Regions from separate parts of the Serratia sp. DFXYC6 genome, predicted to be linked through region 1. Evidence: predicted binding sites of a transcription regulator. Region 1 holds the regulator's gene; each other region holds the start of a gene.
What was found. The regulator PurR, encoded in region 1, represses purine synthesis genes. The targets are predictions, from matches to a motif close to CANGCAAACGTTTGCNTG.
Positions count from the first base shown of each region.

Region 2: purT (formate-dependent phosphoribosylglycinamide formyltransferase) is a predicted target of PurR. The motif match lies at 1,928-1,945, and genes of this name have one in related genera.
Region 3: guaB (IMP dehydrogenase) is a predicted target of PurR. The motif match lies at 1,283-1,300, and genes of this name have one in related genera.
Region 4: cvpA (colicin V production protein) is a predicted target of PurR. The motif match lies at 2,837-2,854, and genes of this name have one in related genera.

Region 1 is NZ_JBXUNV010000001.1:1,735,146-1,739,737, forward strand. It holds gene sodB (superoxide dismutase [Fe]) at 171-749, shown strand; gene cydH (cytochrome bd-I oxidase subunit CydH) at 814-903, opposite strand; gene purR (HTH-type transcriptional repressor PurR) at 1,228-2,253, shown strand; gene punR (DNA-binding transcriptional activator PunR) at 2,250-3,194, opposite strand; gene punC (purine nucleoside transporter PunC) at 3,318-4,529, shown strand.
Region 2 is NZ_JBXUNV010000001.1:1,127,618-1,132,209, forward strand. It holds gene AC2CGQ_RS05535 (glycosyltransferase) at 1-349, shown strand, start outside; gene AC2CGQ_RS05540 (YoaH family protein) at 420-659, shown strand; gene purT (formate-dependent phosphoribosylglycinamide formyltransferase) at 694-1,872, opposite strand; gene cspE (transcription antiterminator/RNA stability regulator CspE) at 2,119-2,328, shown strand; gene dbpA (ATP-dependent RNA helicase DbpA) at 2,476-3,858, shown strand; gene AC2CGQ_RS05560 (YebG family protein) at 3,947-4,270, shown strand; gene yqfB (N(4)-acetylcytidine aminohydrolase) at 4,310-4,592, shown strand, end outside.
Region 3 is NZ_JBXUNV010000001.1:149,937-154,528, forward strand. It holds gene xseA (exodeoxyribonuclease VII large subunit) at 1-1,191, opposite strand, end outside; gene guaB (IMP dehydrogenase) at 1,362-2,825, shown strand; gene guaA (glutamine-hydrolyzing GMP synthase) at 2,928-4,505, shown strand.
Region 4 is NZ_JBXUNV010000001.1:461,587-466,178, forward strand. It holds gene accD (acetyl-CoA carboxylase, carboxyltransferase subunit beta) at 1-483, shown strand, start outside; gene folC (bifunctional tetrahydrofolate synthase/dihydrofolate synthase) at 674-1,939, shown strand; gene dedD (cell division protein DedD) at 1,940-2,677, shown strand; gene cvpA (colicin V production protein) at 2,912-3,412, shown strand; gene purF (amidophosphoribosyltransferase) at 3,434-4,592, shown strand, end outside.

The DNA.
Region 1 (4,592 bases):
TCGCAACCGCCTGCTCAAGCTATCGCCCATCGCACTCCCCCACGCGCATTTCTCGCTTTTCCTCCTGTTTTTTATGATGAAAATTGTTAAGATTGAATGACCACAATAAAAAACGGCCCATCTGGCTCCCGCCTGGGCGGGAAGAAAGTGGCGCTGTAAAGGAGGAAGCAATGTCGTTTGAATTACCTGCATTACCGTATGAGAAAAACGCGCTCGAGCCGCACATCTCCGCCGAGACCCTGGAATACCACTACGGCAAACACCACAATACCTACGTGGTTAACCTGAACAACCTGGTGAAAGGCAGCGAGTTCGAGGGCAAATCGCTCGAAGAGATCATCAAGACCTCCAACGGCGGCGTGTTCAACAACGCCGCGCAGGTGTGGAACCACACCTTCTACTGGCACTGCCTGTCGCCACAGGGCGGCGGTGAACCGCAGGGCGAACTGGCGGCGGCGATCGTCAAATCCTTCGGCTCTTTCGCTGCGTTCAAAGAGCAGTTCACCGATGCCGCCGTGAAAAACTTCGGCGCCGGCTGGACCTGGCTGGTGAAAAAACCAGACGGTGCGCTGGCGATCGTCAACACCTCCAACGCGGCAACTCCGCTGACCGGTGAAGATAAACCGCTGCTGACCGTTGACGTGTGGGAACACGCGTATTACATCGATTACCGCAATGCGCGTCCAAAATACCTGGAAAACTTCTGGGCGTTGGTCAACTGGAAATTTGCGGCGGAAAACCTGGCGTAAACGCAGGCCTTGCCGAAGTGACGAGGCGCAGCCAGGCTGCGCCTTTTTTAAAACCGGCGGGAGATCAGTTCAACGCGGCGACAAAGCTGAAAGCGATGATCATCGCCAACGCGCCGACGGTAGTGAACAGAGACATCTTCAGATCGGTATCCATGACAACTCCTTTAAAATGGGCTTTCCTAAGGATAAAAGGCGCACAATTAGTACGTCAAATCATTTTCCCACAGTTCGCCGATAAAATCTTGTTATCATTTCCCGGTTTATAATCTCGATTACCTCTTCCACTTTTGTTCAATATGCGACAAAATTCGCAGTTCACAACTGCGTACCGGCATCCATGCCCCTCCTGATTAAGCGCTGAAGACTTCAACACACTAAAAACTCAGTTTTCGCTTCTCTGGAGAAGGATCTACGTAGGCAAACGATTAACATCACACTTACATGCTGTAAACATGTGAGTTCAGGAGTCATTCCTTACATGGCAACGATTAAAGATGTGGCCAAACGCGCGGGCGTTTCCACCACCACCGTTTCGCACGTCATCAATAAGACTCGTTTCGTCGCCGAAGAGACCAAAGCGGCCGTGTGGGCCGCGATCAAAGAGCTGCACTACTCGCCGAGCGCCGTGGCGCGCAGCCTGAAAGTCAATCACACCAAGTCTATCGGTCTGCTGGCCACCTCGAGCGAAGCGCCCTATTTTGCCGAAGTGATCGAGGCGGTGGAAAACAGCTGCTACAGCAAAGGTTACACCCTGATCCTGTGCAACTCGCACAACAATCTGGACAAGCAGCGCGCCTACCTGGCGATGCTGGCGCAAAAGCGCGTCGACGGCCTGCTGGTCATGTGTTCCGAATACCCGGATCAACTGCTGGGCATGCTGGAGGACTACCGTAATATCCCGATGGTGGTGATGGACTGGGGCGCTGCGCGCGGCGACTTCACCGACACCATCATCGATAACGCGTTCGAAGGCGGCTATCTGGCCGGCCGTTACCTGATCGAGCGCGGTCACCGCGATATCGGCGCCATCCCGGGCCAGCTGTCGCGCAACACCGGCGGCGGCCGTCATCAGGGCTTTATGAAGGCGCTGCAGGAAGCGCATATCGACATTCGCGAAGAGTGGATCGTCCAGGGTGACTTCGAGCCGGAGTCCGGCTACAAGGCGATGCACCAAATCCTGTCGCAAAAACAGCGGCCGACCGCGGTATTTTGCGGCGGCGACATCATGGCGATGGGCGCCATCTGCGCCGCTGATGAGCTGGGGCTGCGAGTGCCGCAGGATATTTCCGTGATCGGCTATGACAACGTGCGCAACGCCCGCTACTTCACTCCAGCGCTGACCACCATTCACCAGCCTAAAGAGCGCCTGGGAGAAATGGCCTTCACCATGCTGCTGGATCGCATCATCAGCAAGCGCGAAGAATCGCAGGTGATCGAAGTGCATCCGAAGCTGGTGGAACGCCGTTCGGTCGCCGACGGTCCGTTCATCGACTACCGCCGCTAATCCCCTGAGCCGGAAGCCTGCACGGCTTCCGGCGCCGCCTCGCTCAGCCACTCCTGATTCAGCGTCTCGCCATCGCCCAGATACGCCAGCAGCCAACTCATCGCCGGCGACGGTTTATCCTGCTGCCAGGTCAGGCAGCAAGGGCTGGCGGGAAACGGCTGCTGCAGCTGCAACGCCTTCAGCTCACCGCGCTGCACCAGCGGCAGCGCCCGATGCGCCGGCATCATGCCGACGCACAGCCCGGCGCACAGACAGTCGAGCGCCGATGTCCAGTCCGGCACCACCAGCCGCCGCTGGTTATCCAGCGTCCAGGTGACGCGCTTGGGCAGATTGCGCGAGGTGTCTTCCAGACAAAGCGCAGGGTACGGCCTCAACCGATCGTCATTTAACGGCCCTGCCAGCTGCGCCAGCGGATGCTGTGGGCTGACTACGCACAGCCAGTTCATGTAGCCCATATCGCGGAAGGCAAAGCCGCCGCCGACCGGCACCGCGCGCGTGGCGCCGATCGCCATGTCCACCCTGCCGTCCACCAACGCATCCCAAACGCCGTTGAACACTTCGGGTTGCAGCATCAGTTCAACATCGGGGAAATGGCGGTAGAAATCCAGCACCAGCTGGCGGCTGCGCTGGGGTTTGACGATGATGTCGACTGCGATATTCAGCTGGCCGCGCCACCCGTTGGCCACCTGCTGACAGTGGCGACGGGTGTCGAGCATTTTTTTGATAACAACTCTCGCATCCTTGATAAACAGCGCGCCGGCCGGCGTCAACTCCACATCACGGTGACGCCGCTCAAACAGCGGCACCGCAAGCCATTGTTCCAGTTGCCGCACGGTATAGCTCACCGCCGACGGCACCCGGTGCAGCTCCTGCGCCGCCGCGCTGAAACTGCCGGTGCGCGCGACCGCGTCAACAACTTCAAGAGAATATTCAGACCACATCGCTTTGCCTTCAATTTTTTTAACAGCACTTTGCAAATATTACCGTTTCACAAGCAGAGATCCAGCCGGATACACTGGCCGGCGCTAAAAACCTGCGACACTAAAATATTAACGAGAAATACCATGCGAAATTCTTTTGGCTTTATGTTCTACCTCGCCGGCCTGAGCATGCTGGGTTATCTGGCGACCGATATGTACCTGCCCGCCTTCGGCGCCATGCGGGAGGAACTGCAAATTTCCGCCGGCGCGGTCAGCGCCAGCCTGAGCATCTTTCTGGCCGGCTTCGCCTTCGCGCAACTGCTGTGGGGGCCCCTCTCCGACCGACTGGGCCGCAAACCGGTATTATTGATTGGCCTGACGCTGTTCGCGCTCGGCTGCCTGGGCATGCTGTGGGTAGAAAATGCCGTGCAGCTCTGGATACTGCGCTTTATTCAGGCCGTCGGCGTCTGTTCCGCCACCGCCATCTGGCAAGCGCTGGTGGTCGACCGCTATCGCGAAGGCCAGGCCAACCGCGTGTTCGCCACCATCATGCCGCTGGTGGCGCTGTCACCAGCGCTGGCGCCGCTGCTTGGCGCCTGGCTGCTGAACCACGCCAGCTGGCGTGCGATCTTCGCCGCGCTGTTGGTGATCACCGCACTGCTGCTGCTGCCGACGCTGCTGCTCAAAGAGCGCGCCAAAACGCCCCCCGCCGCCGACGCGCCGAAAAACGGCGTCAGCTTCTGGCAACTGTTGAAATCTCCGGTGTTCAGCGGCAACGTCGCTATGTACGCCGCCTGCTCGGCCGGTTTCTTCGCCTGGCTGACCGGTTCGCCGTTCATCCTCGGCGATATGGGCTATAGCCCGAGCGACATCGGTCTGAGCTATGTGCCGCAAACGCTGGCCTTCCTGCTGGGCGGCTACGGCTGCCGCGCCGCGCTTAAGCGCATCAATGGCAAAACTCTGCTGCCGTGGCTGCTGGTAGCTTATGGTGTCAGCATGGTGGCGCTGTATCTGGTGGCGACCCTGACCAATCCGACGCTCACCACGCTGCTGATCCCGTTCTGCGTGATGGCGCTGGTCAACGGCGCCGGCTACCCGATCATGGTGGCGAATGCGCTGATGCCGTTCCCGGAAAGCAGCGGCAAAGCCGCCGCGCTGCAAAATACGCTGCAATTGGGGCTGTGTTTTGTGGCAAGCATGCTGGTGTCGGCGTTTATTGCCCAGCCGCTGTTGGCGACGGTGACGGTGATGGTATCTACGGTAGTCCTGGCCGCGCTGGGTTATTTCCTGCAGCGGGGAAAAGCGGCCGATGCGCAGCAAAAGGCACAGCGGGAACATGCTAACTCAGCGTCATAATTGCCAAGATTAATAATCACTTAAAGAATATGTGTGCCGAGTGCGATTTACAGTTGAGTCAAC
Region 2 (4,592 bases), 610 kb from region 1:
GATCAGTAATCGTCGTCGCATCGGTAAGGCGAACGTGGAGTATCAACGCCACTATATGAAAATCGTCGACATGCTGGAGCGGCTCAACCAGCGCTATGCGGGCACTATCGTCATTCGTCCGGCTTTCCATTGGCAAATCACCCGCGAAGCGCTGGGCATTTGCCACAGCATTCGTCGCGAGCCGGAACCGGCCGCTCAGAGTCAGATCACCGAAGAGTTCTATCAGCGTGGTATCGACAGAGCGATGTTCGCCAATGCGCGCGGCCTGAAGCAGGGGTGGCATGTCATGCTGTGGCGGCATCGCCTGAAGCAGTGGCGCAACGATAACGGCTGTTCGCAACCGGCCTGACGCACCAGACGTTGGGATCCGCCGCGTTAGCGCGTATACTCCTTCTCCCTTTTGCCGGAGAGAACGACACATGCATGCAGGTATGCCATTACTGAATCACGCGGAGCAGCAGGAAGCGGCGGATCGCATCCATCAACTGATGGAGCAGGGCATGAGCAGCGGTGAGGCCATTGCTCGCGTTGCGCAGGAAATTCGCGAGAAGCATCAGGGTGCTCAGGTTGCGGTATTGTTCGATGACGAAGACGAGCAACATGAGGCCGCACCGGAGGCGTCGCGGGATGACGATGCTGAAGAAGACGAAGACTATTGACGTTATCGGGGCCGCGCAAGCGGCCCCGTGAGTATCAGCCGTTGACCGTCACGGCGGCGGCGGCTTGTTTCGCTTGCTCCACCGCCAGTTCCGTCGTGTTCGCCGTCGCCAGCGCTACGCCCAAACGACGTTGCCCGGCGATCTCCGGTTTGCCGAACAGGCGCAGCTGGTTGTGCCCGTGCAGCGCATTTTCCAGTCCGCTGAAACGCACATCGCTGCTGGTGAGCTGCGGCAGGATCACCGCCGAAGCGGAAGGGCCGAACTGGCGGATGGCGCCAATCGGCAACCCGAGAAACGCGCGAACGTGCAGGGCGAACTCGGACAGATCCTGTGAGATCAACGTAACCATGCCGGTATCGTGCGGCCGCGGAGACACTTCGCTGAAGATCACATCGTCGCCGCAGACGAACAGCTCCACGCCGAACAGGCCGAACCCGCCCAGGGCTTTCACCACCTTCTCCGCAATAGCCTGAGCACGGCTCAACGCCGTGGCTGACATGCGCTGCGGTTGCCAGGATTCGCGATAATCTCCGTCTTCCTGACGATGGCCGATCGGCTCGCAGAAATGTACGCCGTCCACGGCGCTGATGGTCAGCAACGTAATTTCAAAATCAAATCTTACCAACCCTTCGACGATCACCCGGCCGCCGCCGGCGCGTCCACCCTGTTGCGCGTAATCCCAGGCGCTTTGCAGCTGCTCAGGCGCGCGGATCAGGCTTTGCCCTTTGCCGGAAGAACTCATCACCGGTTTGACGATGCACGGGTAGCCGATGTGCTCGACCGCCTGCCGGAAAGCCGCTTCGCTGTCGGCAAAGCGATAGCTGGAGGTGGGCAGGCCAAGTTCTTCCGCCGCCAGACGGCGGATGCCTTCGCGGTTCATGGTCAGGCGCGTGGCTTCGGCGCAGGGCACCACGCGGTGGCCCTGACGTTCAAGTTCCACCAGCATGGCGGTGGCGATCGCTTCGATTTCGGGAACGATATAGTCCGGCCGCTCTTGTTCGATAACGGCTTTCAACGCGTCACCGTCCAGCATATTGATGACGTGACTGCGGTGCGCCACATGCATGGCGGGGGCGTCGGCATAGCGATCGACGGCGATCACTTCCAGACCGAGGCGCTGGCATTCAATGGCGACTTCTTTACCCAGCTCCCCGGAGCCGAGCAACATAACGCGGGTGGCGGAAGGGCGCAGGGCGGTTCCAATCGTTAACATAGTTTCGTACCTGGATCGGTGAAAGTAAGCGGATTGATGATCGGCGGGCAGTATATACGAAAACGATTGCGTTCACAGCCACCGCGCCAGGTTTGTTGCTAACTTACTGTTTTTATAACAAGCAGAAATATTTGCCCTGCCTGGGCGATTGTGCGTTAATAAGCGACGGCGAAAGAAGGCCTATATATAGCAAGGTTTTCGCGTCTCGTGCCGTCAAGGCAGGTTTATCAAGTAAAGGAAACACAAATGAGCAAGATCACTGGTCACGTTAAATGGTTCAACGAAAGCAAAGGTTTCGGCTTCATCACGCCTGCCGACGGCTCTAAAGACGTTTTCGTTCATTTTTCCGCTATCGTTAGCGATGGTTTCAAGACTCTGGCTGAAGGCCAGCAGGTTGAATTCTCCATCCAGGACAGCCAACGTGGCCCAGCTGCAGCCAACGTCGTTGCGATTTAACGACTGAGCCGCCAAGAAACCCGCCGCCGGCGGGTTTTTTTATGCCCGCAGCCCGTAACGCCGCCCATCTCTGTTATCATTTACCGCTGATTCGGCGCCAACCTGCGGGCGCGCCGCCATTCCATTCGTCTTATAAGAGTTATCGCCGTGAGCACAGTTTCTTTTTCTTCTCTGCCTCTGCCAGCCGAACAGTTGGCCAACCTCAACGAACTGGGGTACGCCAAAATGACGCCGGTGCAGGCCGCCGCGTTGCCCGCTATCCTGCAAGGGCGAGACGTGCGCGCCAAGGCGAAAACCGGCAGCGGCAAAACGGCGGCATTCGGCATTGGCTTGCTGAATAACATCGTCGTTACTCAGGTTGCCACGCAGGCGCTGGTGCTCTGCCCCACTCGCGAGTTGGCCGATCAGGTGAGCAAAGAGCTGCGTCGCCTGGCGCGTTTCACGCAAAACATCAAAATTCTGACGCTGTGCGGTGGCCAACCGATGGGGCCGCAGCTCGACTCGCTGGTGCACGCGCCACACATCGTGGTGGGGACGCCGGGGCGCATTCAGGAGCATCTGCGCAAGAAAACGCTGCTGCTGGACGAGCTGAAGGTGTTGGTGCTGGATGAGGCCGACCGCATGTTGGATATGGGTTTCGCCGACGATATCGACGATGTGATCAGCTACACGCCGCCGCAGCGTCAGACGCTGTTGTTTTCCGCCACTTATCCGGCGGGCATCGAACGCATCAGCGAGCGTGTTCAGCGTCAGCCGCTGAGCGTCGAAGTGGACGATGACGAAGCGCAGACCGCTATCGAACAACGCTTTTATGAGACTACGCGCGAGCAGCGTCCGGCGCTCCTGGTGTCGGCCATTCGCTACCATCAACCCGCGTCCTGCGTGGTGTTCTGCAATACCAAGCGCGATTGTCAGACAGTGCTTGAGGCCCTGGAGGCCCGCGGCATCAGCGCGCTGGCGCTGCATGGCGATCTGGAGCAGCGCGACCGCGATCAGGTGTTGGTGCGCTTCGCCAATCGCAGTTGCCGAGTGTTGGTGGCGACCGACGTCGCCGCTCGCGGGCTGGACATCAAAGAGCTGGAGCTGGTGGTTAACTACGAACTGGCGTTCGATCCCGAAGTGCATGTGCACCGTATCGGCCGCACCGGCCGCGCCGGCATGAGCGGGCTGGCGATCAGCCTGTGCACGCCGCAGGAGATGGCGCGGGCGCATGCGATTGAAGACTACCTGCAGATGACCGTCGATTGGGCGCCGGTGTCCGAGCTGAGCGGGGCGGCCAACGGCTCGCTGGAGGCAGAGATGGTGACGCTGTGCATCGACGGCGGCCGCAAGGCGAAGATCCGTCCCGGCGATATCCTTGGCGCGCTGACCGGCGATGCCGGGCTGACGGCGGCGGAAGTGGGCAAGATCGACATGTTCCCGGTGCATGCCTACGTCGCGATCCGTAAAGCCAGCGCGCGCAAGGCGTTGCAACAGCTGCAACAGGGCAAAATCAAAGGCAAGAGCTGCAAGGTGCGGCTGCTGAAATAAGCCGAAGGCGGGCGGCGGTTTGCCCTCCCGCCATTATCTATTTATACTGTATGTAATTACAGTTATTTGAGTATTTGAGGACGCACGCATGGCGGTTGAAGTTAAATATGTGGTGGTGAGAAACGGTGAGGAAAAAATGACTTTCGCGAGCAAGAAAGAAGCCGACGCCTACGACAAAATGCTGGATCTGGCGGATAACCTCGGAGAGTGGCTGCAACAGGCGCCGCTGAACCTGGACGACGAACAGCGCGAAGGGCTGAGCTTCTTCCTGGCAGAGAATAAAGATGCGCTGGGTCTGATTCTGCGCGGCGCTTCACCGGCGGAAACCCTCAAGAAACCGGCGGAAGCGAAAGCGAAAAAAGCGGCCTCTAACTCAAAAGAGGGATCTGCGTCAGAAAAGCAAGCGGCATAATGACTTATGTTGCGGTGTTGTGATGAAAAAGGATCTAAAATGAGCCGTGAAATAACTTTCTTCAGCCGCTTTGAGCAAGATATTCTGGCCGGGCGCAAAACCATCACCATTCGGGATGCCAGTGAGTCGCACTTCGAACCGGGCGAGGTATTGCGCGTAAGCCGCAATGAAGACGGCGTATTTTTCTGCTTTATCGAAGTGCTGTCGGTAACGCCGGTGCGCCTGGACGCGCTGACTGAACGCCACGCACAGCAGGAGAACATGTCGCTCGGCGAACTGAAGCAGGTGATCAAGGAAATCTATCCGGGCCTGGATTCGCTGT
Region 3 (4,592 bases), 1.6 Mb from region 1:
GCTGACGGTCTCCAGCTGGCTGCAGGCCACGCCGAAGCGCTGGCGGTAGGCGTTGAGCTGCCGCTCCATCGCCTGCTGCAGACGGTATTCCTGCTGCTGCACGCGCTGTTGGTAGCGGTGAATGCGGCCCTGCGGCTGCACCTGCGCCAGCCGCTGCTGGGCGCGCTCGCTGCGGCGGGCGGCCAGGCGCAGCTGTTGCTGCATGCCGTCTTCCATCCGGCGCTGCAGCTTGAACAGCAGCGTCTGCTGACGCGCCAGGCGCAGATGCGGATGCTGCTGCTGTAAACGGTGGTGAATGCGGGTGAACTGCTGCTGGCGCTGCGCCAGGTAGTAATCCATCGCCATCTCCAGCCGCTGCTGCTGCGACTGCAGCTGGCGCAACAGCTCAAGCTGATTGCGGCTCACCAGTTCGGCGGCGGCGGATGGGGTCGGCGCGCGCAGGTCGGCAACGAAGTCGGCGATGGTGACGTCGGTTTCATGGCCGACGGCGCTGACGATCGGAATGCGGCTGGCGAAGATCGCTCGCGCCACGCGTTCGTCGTTGAAGCTCCACAGATCCTCCAGCGAACCGCCGCCGCGGCCGACGATCAGCACGTCGCATTCATCGCGGCGGTTGGCGGCCTCGATGGCGCGCACGATCTGCATCGGCGCTTCGGCGCCCTGCACCGAGGTGGGGTAGATGACGATCGGCAGCGACGGATCGCGCCGCTGCAACACCTGCAGAATATCGTGCAGCGCCGCGCCGCTGGCGGAGGTGATCACCCCGACGCGTTTGGCCGGCGCGGGCAGCGGCTGCTTGAACTGCTGATCGAACAGCCCTTCGGCGCTCAGGCGCTGTTTCAGCTGCTCGAACTGTTGCTGCAGCAGGCCGTCGCCGGCGGGCTGCATGCTCTCGGCGATCAGCTGGTAGTCGCCGCGCGGTTCATACAGAGTGATGCTGGCGCGCACCAGGACCTGTTGGCCGTTTTGCGGCCGGAAGGTGACGCGGCGGTTGCTGTTGCGGAACATCGCGCAGCGCACCTGGGCGCGATCGTCTTTCAGCGTGAAATACCAGTGGCCGGAGGCGGGCTGGGAGAGGTTGGAGATCTCGGCGGAGAGCCAAATCTGCCCCATTTCCCTTTCCAGCAGTTGGCGAACCGTCTGATTGAGGCGGCTTACGGTAAAAATGGAAGGCGAAACAGGTAGCGACATGTGACCCAGATCAAATTTCAAAACAATCACTTAATTGGTCGATACTACATGGCTGAAAAAGGTAATCAAGACTTTTTGTAAGAAAGTGCTGGAGGCAACCGATTCCGCTCTGTATAATGCCGCGGCAATATTTTATCTTTTTCACAGCCCACCCTGGTGAGATATTGCCCATGCTACGTATCGCTAAAGAAGCTCTGACGTTTGACGACGTCCTCCTGGTTCCAGCCCACTCCACGGTTCTGCCTAACACCGCAGAGCTCGGCACTCAACTGACCAAAACCATCCGCCTGAACATCCCTATGCTGTCCGCAGCCATGGATACCGTTACCGAATCCGGCCTGGCCATCGCGCTGGCGCAGGAAGGCGGCCTGGGCTTCATCCACAAAAACATGTCCATCGAGCGCCAGGCTGAAGAAGTCAGCCGCGTGAAGAAACATGAAAGCGGCGTAGTCACCGACCCGCAGACCGTTACTCCGGCCACCACGCTGCAGGAAGTGAAAGAGCTGACCGCGCGCAACGGCTTCGCCGGTTATCCGGTCGTTACCGAAGACAACGAGCTGGTCGGCATCATCACCGGCCGCGACGTGCGTTTCGTGACCGATCTGACCCAGCCGGTCACTGCGGTGATGACGCCGAAAGATCGCCTGGTCACCGTGAAAGAAGGTGAAGCGCGCGACGTGGTGCTGCAGAAGATGCACGAAAAGCGCGTAGAAAAAGCGCTGGTGGTGGACGACAGCTTCCACCTGCTGGGCATGATCACCGTTAAAGACTTCCAGAAAGCGGAACGTAAGCCGAACGCCTGTAAAGACGAGCACGGCCGTCTGCGCGTGGGCGCGGCGGTCGGCGCCGGCGCCGGCAACGAAGAGCGCGTCGACGCGTTGGTGGCGGCAGGCGTTGACGTGCTGCTGATCGACTCCTCGCACGGCCACTCCGAAGGCGTGTTGCAGCGCATTCGCGAAACCCGCGCCAAATACCCGGATCTGCAGATCGTCGGCGGCAACGTCGCGACCGCCGCGGGCGCCAAAGCGCTGGCTGAAGCCGGCGTGAGCGCGGTGAAAGTGGGTATCGGCCCTGGCTCCATCTGCACCACCCGCATCGTGACCGGCGTGGGCGTGCCGCAGATCACCGCCATCGCCGACGCGGTGGAAGCACTGGAAGGCACCGGCATTCCGGTTATCGCCGACGGCGGCATCCGCTTCTCCGGCGATATCGCCAAAGCGATCGCCGCGGGCGCCTCTTGCGTGATGGTTGGCTCCATGCTGGCGGGCACCGAAGAATCTCCGGGCGAAATCGAGCTGTATCAGGGCCGTTCGTTCAAATCTTACCGCGGCATGGGCTCGTTGGGCGCGATGTCCAAAGGCTCTTCCGACCGTTACTTCCAGACCGATAACGCCGCGGACAAACTGGTGCCGGAAGGTATCGAAGGCCGCGTGGCCTATAAAGGCATGCTGAAAGCCATCGTGCACCAGCAGATGGGCGGCCTGCGCTCCTGCATGGGCCTGACCGGCTGCGCCACCATCGACGATCTGCGCACCAAGGCGGAGTTCGTGCGCATCAGCGGCGCCGGCATTCAGGAAAGCCACGTGCACGACGTGACCATCACCAAAGAGTCACCGAACTACCGCATGGGCTAATGCCTTAACCTCTCCTGAGTGAGAGGCCGGGGTGGGGCGCCAAGCCCCATCCCGAAACACACATTTTCGCTCTTTTTCTCTTGTTGCTGGAATTCGCCTCACATGACACAAAATATCCATAAGCATCGCATCCTGATACTGGACTTCGGTTCGCAATACACCCAACTGGTCGCCCGCCGCGTGCGCGAAATCGGCGTTTACTGCGAACTGTGGGCCTGGGACGTTAGCGAAGCGCAGATCCGCGAATTCAACCCAAGCGGCATCATCCTGTCCGGCGGCCCGGAAAGCACCACCGAAGCCGGCAGCCCGCGCGCCCCGGACTACGTGTTCAACGCCGGCGTGCCGGTGCTGGGCGTGTGCTACGGCATGCAGACCATGGCGATGCAGCTGGGCGGCCATGTGCAGGGCTCCAACGAACGCGAGTTCGGCTACGCGCAGGTGGAAATCGTCAACGAGAGCGCGCTGCTGCGCGACATCGAAGACGCCATCAGCCCGGCCGGCAAACCGCTGCTGGACGTGTGGATGAGCCACGGCGACAAAGTGACCGCGATCCCGTCCGACTTCGTGACCGTCGCCAGCACCGACACCTGCCCGTTCGCCATTATGGCCAACGAAGAAAAACGCTTCTACGGCGTGCAGTTCCACCCGGAAGTGACCCACACCCGTCAGGGCCAGCGCATGCTGGAGCGCTTCGTACTGGACATCTGCCAGTGTGAAGCCCTGTGGACGCCGGCCACCATTATTGAAGATGCAGTTGAGCGCATCCGCGAGCAGGTGGGTGAGGACCACGTGATCCTCGGCCTGTCCGGCGGCGTTGACTCCTCCGTCACCGCGATGCTGCTGCACCGCGCCATCGGCAAACGCCTGACCTGCGTGTTCGTCGACAACGGCCTGCTGCGCTTGAACGAAGCCAAGCAGGTGATGGAAATGTTCGGCGACCACTTCGGCCTGAACATCGTGCACGTCGAGGCGGAAAACCGCTTCCTGACCGCGCTGGCGGGCGTCGACGAGCCGGAAGCCAAGCGTAAAATCATCGGCCGCGTGTTCGTTGAAGTGTTCGACGAAGAAGCCTGCAAGCAAGAGCAGGTGAAATGGCTGGCGCAGGGCACCATCTACCCGGACGTGATCGAATCCGCCGCTTCCGCCACCGGCAAAGCGCACGTGATCAAATCGCACCACAACGTGGGCGGCCTGCCGAAAGAGATGAAGCTGGGCCTGGTCGAGCCGCTGAAAGAGCTGTTCAAAGACGAAGTGCGCAAAATTGGCCTGGAACTGGGCCTGCCGTACGACATGCTGTACCGTCACCCGTTCCCGGGCCCGGGTCTGGGCGTGCGCGTGCTGGGCGAAGTGAAGAAAGAGTACTGCGATCTGCTGCGCCGCGCCGACGCCATCTTCATCGAAGAGCTGCACAAAGCCGATCTGTACAACAAAGTCAGCCAGGCGTTCACCGTGTTCCTGCCGGTGCGTTCGGTCGGCGTGATGGGCGACGGCCGCAAATACGACTGGGTGGTCTCCCTGCGTGCGGTAGAAACCATCGACTTCATGACCGCGCACTGGGCGCACCTGCCGTATGACTTCCTCGGCCGCGTCTCCAACCGCATCATCAACGAAGTGGACGGCATCTCCCGCGTGGTGTACGACATCAGCGGCAAGCCGCCGGCGACGATTGAGTGGGAATGATGAACAGCTAATTACTGACTATCAGTGATTATTTAAAAACCCCCGTTATGGCTCTGCTGTCCGGGGGTTTTCTCTTTCTGACTATCA
Region 4 (4,592 bases), 1.3 Mb from region 1:
CGTTTCGTGCGTGCGGTTGAGCAGGCGCTGGAGGACAACTGTCCGCTGGTGTGCTTCTCCGCCAGCGGCGGCGCGCGTATGCAGGAAGCGCTGATGTCGCTGATGCAGATGGCGAAAACCAGCGCGGCGTTGGCCAAAATGCAGGAGCGCGGCTTGCCGTATATCTCCGTGCTGACCGACCCGACCATGGGCGGTGTCTCCGCCAGCCTGGCGATGCTGGGCGACATCAATATCGCCGAGCCGAAAGCGCTGATCGGTTTTGCCGGCCCGCGCGTTATCGAGCAAACCGTGCGCGAGAAACTGCCACCGGGCTTCCAGCGCAGCGAGTTCCTGATCGAAAAAGGCGCGATCGACATGATCGTTCGCCGTCCGGAAATGCGCCAAACGTTGGCGAGCATTCTGTCCAAGCTGACCAACCAGCCGCAGCCGCATTTCGATGAGGCCGCGCCGGTCATTGAGCCGGAGCAGCAGGCCGACGCCTGAGGCAAAGACAGATCCCGCCCGGGCTCAGCCGCCACTTTGTGGCTAAGTGACGGCTGATGCCCGCTCTCCGCCGGCCGTAGCCTATCCGCTGCGGTTGGCAGGCTGGCGGCAGTCACGAAGCGCATCGCCTTTACCGCGGTGAGGGTGGTGCCCTGATGGATTAATGAACCCAAGTTCAGTGATGGGACTCATGCAAAACCACCAAATTCCCCAAGCCACGTCGCCATTAAGCTCGTGGCTTTATTATCTGGAACGTCTGCACAGCCAGGCGATCGAACTCGGCCTTGAGCGCGTACAGCGCGTCGCGGCGCATCTGGATTTACTGACCCCCGCACCCACGGTGTTCACCGTTGCCGGCACCAACGGCAAAGGCACCACCTGTCGCACCCTTGAAGCTATTCTGCTGGCCGCCGGCCTGCGCGTCGGCGTCTACAGTTCGCCGCATCTGGTGCGCTATACCGAACGCGTGCGCATTCAGGGGGAAGAGCTGAGCGAAGCGGAGCACAGCCGCTCGTTCGCCGCCATTGAAGCCGGCCGCGGCGAAACGTCGCTGACCTATTTCGAATTCGGCACCCTGTCGGCGCTGCAGCTGTTCAAACAGGCGCGGCTCGACGTGGTGATCCTGGAAGTGGGCCTGGGCGGGCGCCTCGACGCCACCAACATCGTCGATCCGAGCGTGGCGGTGATCACCAGCATTGCGCTCGATCACACCGACTGGCTGGGTAACGATCGCGAAAGCATCGGCCGTGAAAAGGCCGGTATTTTTCGCAGCGGCAAACCGGCGGTGGTCGGTGAACCCGACATGCCGGACAGCATTCGCCAGGTTGCCGAAACGCTGGGCGCGCCGCTGTCTCGCCGCGGCGAAGCCTGGCGCTTCAGCGAGCAGGGCGATCGCTGGCAGTGGCAGGGCGGCGACACGCTGCTGACCGATCTGCCGACGCCGAACGTACCGCTGGCCAACGCCGCTACCGCGTTGGCGGCGCTCAACTGTTCTCCGCTGGAAATCGACGAACGCGCGATTTTCACCGGCCTGCAGCAGGCGACGCTGCCTGGGCGCTTCCAGATCGTGCGGCGTGAGCCGACGCTGATCCTCGATGTGGCGCACAATCCGCACGCCGCCGGCTATCTGGCCGGGCGTCTGGCCAAACTGCCGCGCAACGGCGGCAAGGTGCGCGCGGTGGTGGGCATGCTGTCGGATAAGGACATCGCCGGCACGCTGGCCTGCCTCAGCGAGCAGGTGGATGAATGGTACTGCGCGCCGCTCGACGGGCCGCGCGGCGCCAGCGTCGAACAGCTGGCGCAACATCTGACGGAACCGCGCCGCTTTAATGATGTCGAAACTGCCTGGCGGCAGGCTATGCAGGATGCTGATAAACAGGATATTGTGATCGTCTGTGGATCGTTCCACACCGTGGCGCAGGTGATGGCGGCGTCAGACGAGATGCGGGGAGTGTGAGTGGCGAGTAAATTTCAGAACCGACTGGTCGGAACCGTGATTCTGGTGGCGCTGGGGGTGATCATCCTGCCAGGGTTGCTGGACGGTAAAAAGAAGCATTACGAGGATGAATTCGCGGCCATTCCGTTGGTGCCGAAGGCGGGCGACGTCGAAGAGAACGACGTGCTGCCACCGGTGACACAACCGCTACCGGCGCAGCCGCCGGAAGGGGCGGGCGCGCTGGTCGAACAGCAGGCGGCCAACGAAGCGGCGGCGCAGCAGGCGGTGCGGCAAGGTGCTCAGCAGCCGGCGCAGGTGGCGCCGCCACCGGTCGAGACGCGTCCTCAGCCGGTGCCGCAGCCCAAGCCGAAACCGGTAGAAACCAAACCGGTGGAAGTGAAACCGAAACCGGCGCCGCAACCGAAACCGGTGGAAGTGAAGCCGGTACCGAAGCCGGAGCCGACGCCGAAACCTGAACCGACGCCGCAGCCGAAACCGGCGGAAGAAAAAGCGCCGGCCGGGCAAGCCTACGTTGTGCAGCTCGGGGCGTTGAAAAATGCCGCCAAGGCGAACGAGATTGTCGCCTCGCTGCGCCTCTCGGGCTATCGCGCCTTTACCGTGCCGTCAACGCCGGTGCAGGGGCAGATCACCCGCATCTACGTCGGCCCGGATGCCTCCAAGCAGAAGCTGCAGGCGGCGCTGCCGTCGCTGAACTCGATCAGCGGGCTGAGCGGGCAGGTGAAGCCGTACGGCCGTTAAACCCCGCAGGGGCGCAGCACGATGCGCCCCTGAATTAAGGAGTGGTGGAGAGAAAGCGAGAAAAACCGCGCCTTTTACAGGCGAAATCACCTATGTAGGCGCGGCGATTGGGAATTTTTTGATCGCCGCTTTTTATTTGTAACGTGGTAGGAAATCCCCTACGCAAACGTTTTCTTTTTCTGTTAGAATTCGCCGCGAATTGGATGCAGGGGCGATTCATCATTGGAATAGTTCATGGTCTGGATTGATTACGTCATTATAGCGGTGATTGGATTTTCGGCTCTGGTGAGCCTGATCCGAGGGTTTGTTCGCGAAGCATTGTCACTTGTGACATGGGGATGTGCGTTTTTTGTTGCCAGCCATTTCTACTCTTACCTTGCGGTCTATTTCACTCGTTTTGAAGATGAACTGGTGCGAAACGGCATCGCGATCGCGATTTTGTTCATCGCGACCTTGATCGTAGGGGCTATTGTTAACTATGTGATTAGCTCACTGGTAGAGAAAACCGGGTTGTCGGGCACCGACCGGGTGTTGGGCATCTGCTTCGGCGCGCTGCGCGGAGTATTGATCGTCGCGGCGATCCTGTTCTTCCTGGATACCTTTACCGGCTTTTCACAGAGTGCCGACTGGAAACAGTCGCAGCTCATTCCCCAGTTCAGTTACGTCATCAGGTGGTTCTTTGACTACCTGCAGAGCACGTCGAGTTTCTTGCCGACCCAATTGCCGGGGCGGTAGCGCTGATGAGGAAAAGACAACATGTGCGGTATTGTCGGTATCGCCGGTTTCATGCCGGTAAACCAGTCGATTTATGATGCGCTGACGGTGCTTCAGCACCGTGGCCAGGATGCCGCAGGCATCGTCACCATTGACGCCCACAACGGGTTCCGTTTGCGCAAAGCCAACGGCCTGGTGAAGGATGTATTTGAGGCGCGCCATATGCAACGCTTGCAGGGCAACATGGGCATTGGCCATGTGCGTTACCCGACGGCCGGCAGCTCGAGCGCCTCTGAGGCCCAGCCTTTCTACGTCAACTCGCCGTTCGGCATTACGCTGGCCCACAATGGCAACCTGACCAACGCCCATGAGCTGCGCCAAAAGCTGTTCGAAAGCGGCCGCCGCCATGTCAACACCACCTCCGACTCGGAAATCCTGCTGAACGTGCTGGCCAGCGAGCTGGATCGCTTCCCGCATTATCCGCTGGAGGCCGACAACATCTTTACCGCGGTCGCCGCCATGCATCAGCAACTGCGCGGCGCTTACGCCTGCGTGGCGATGATTATCGGCCACGGCCTGCTGGCGTTCCGCGACCCGTACGGCATTCGTCCGCTGGTGATCGGCAAGCGCACGCTGGAAGATGGCCGCAGCGAGTATATGGTGGCTTCCGAGAGCGTGGCGCTGGATACCCTGGGCTTTGAATTCCTGCGCGACGTGGCGCCGGGCGAAGCGGTGTACATCACCACCAAGGGCCAGTTGTTCACCCGCCAGTGCGCAGAGAATCCGAAAACCAATCCGTGCCTGTTCGAATACGTCTATTTCGCGCGCCCGGACTCCTTTATGGACAAGATCTCGGTCTACAGCGCCCGCGTGCGCATGGGCCAGAAGCTGGGTGAGAAGATTGCCCGCGAATGGGAAGATCTGGACATCGACGTGGTGATCCCGATCCCGGAAACCTCCTGCGACATCGCGCTGGAGATCGCGCGCATTCTCGACAAACCCTACCGCCAGGGCTTTGTGAAGAACCGCTACGTCGGCCGCACCTTTATCATGCCGGGCCAGCAGGCGCGTCGTCAGTCGGTGCGCCGCAAGCTGAACGCCAACCGCGCCGAGTTCCGCGACAAGAACGTGCTGTTGGTGGATGATTCCATCGTGCGCGGCACGACTTCAGAGCAGATCGTCGAGATGGCGCGCGAAGCGG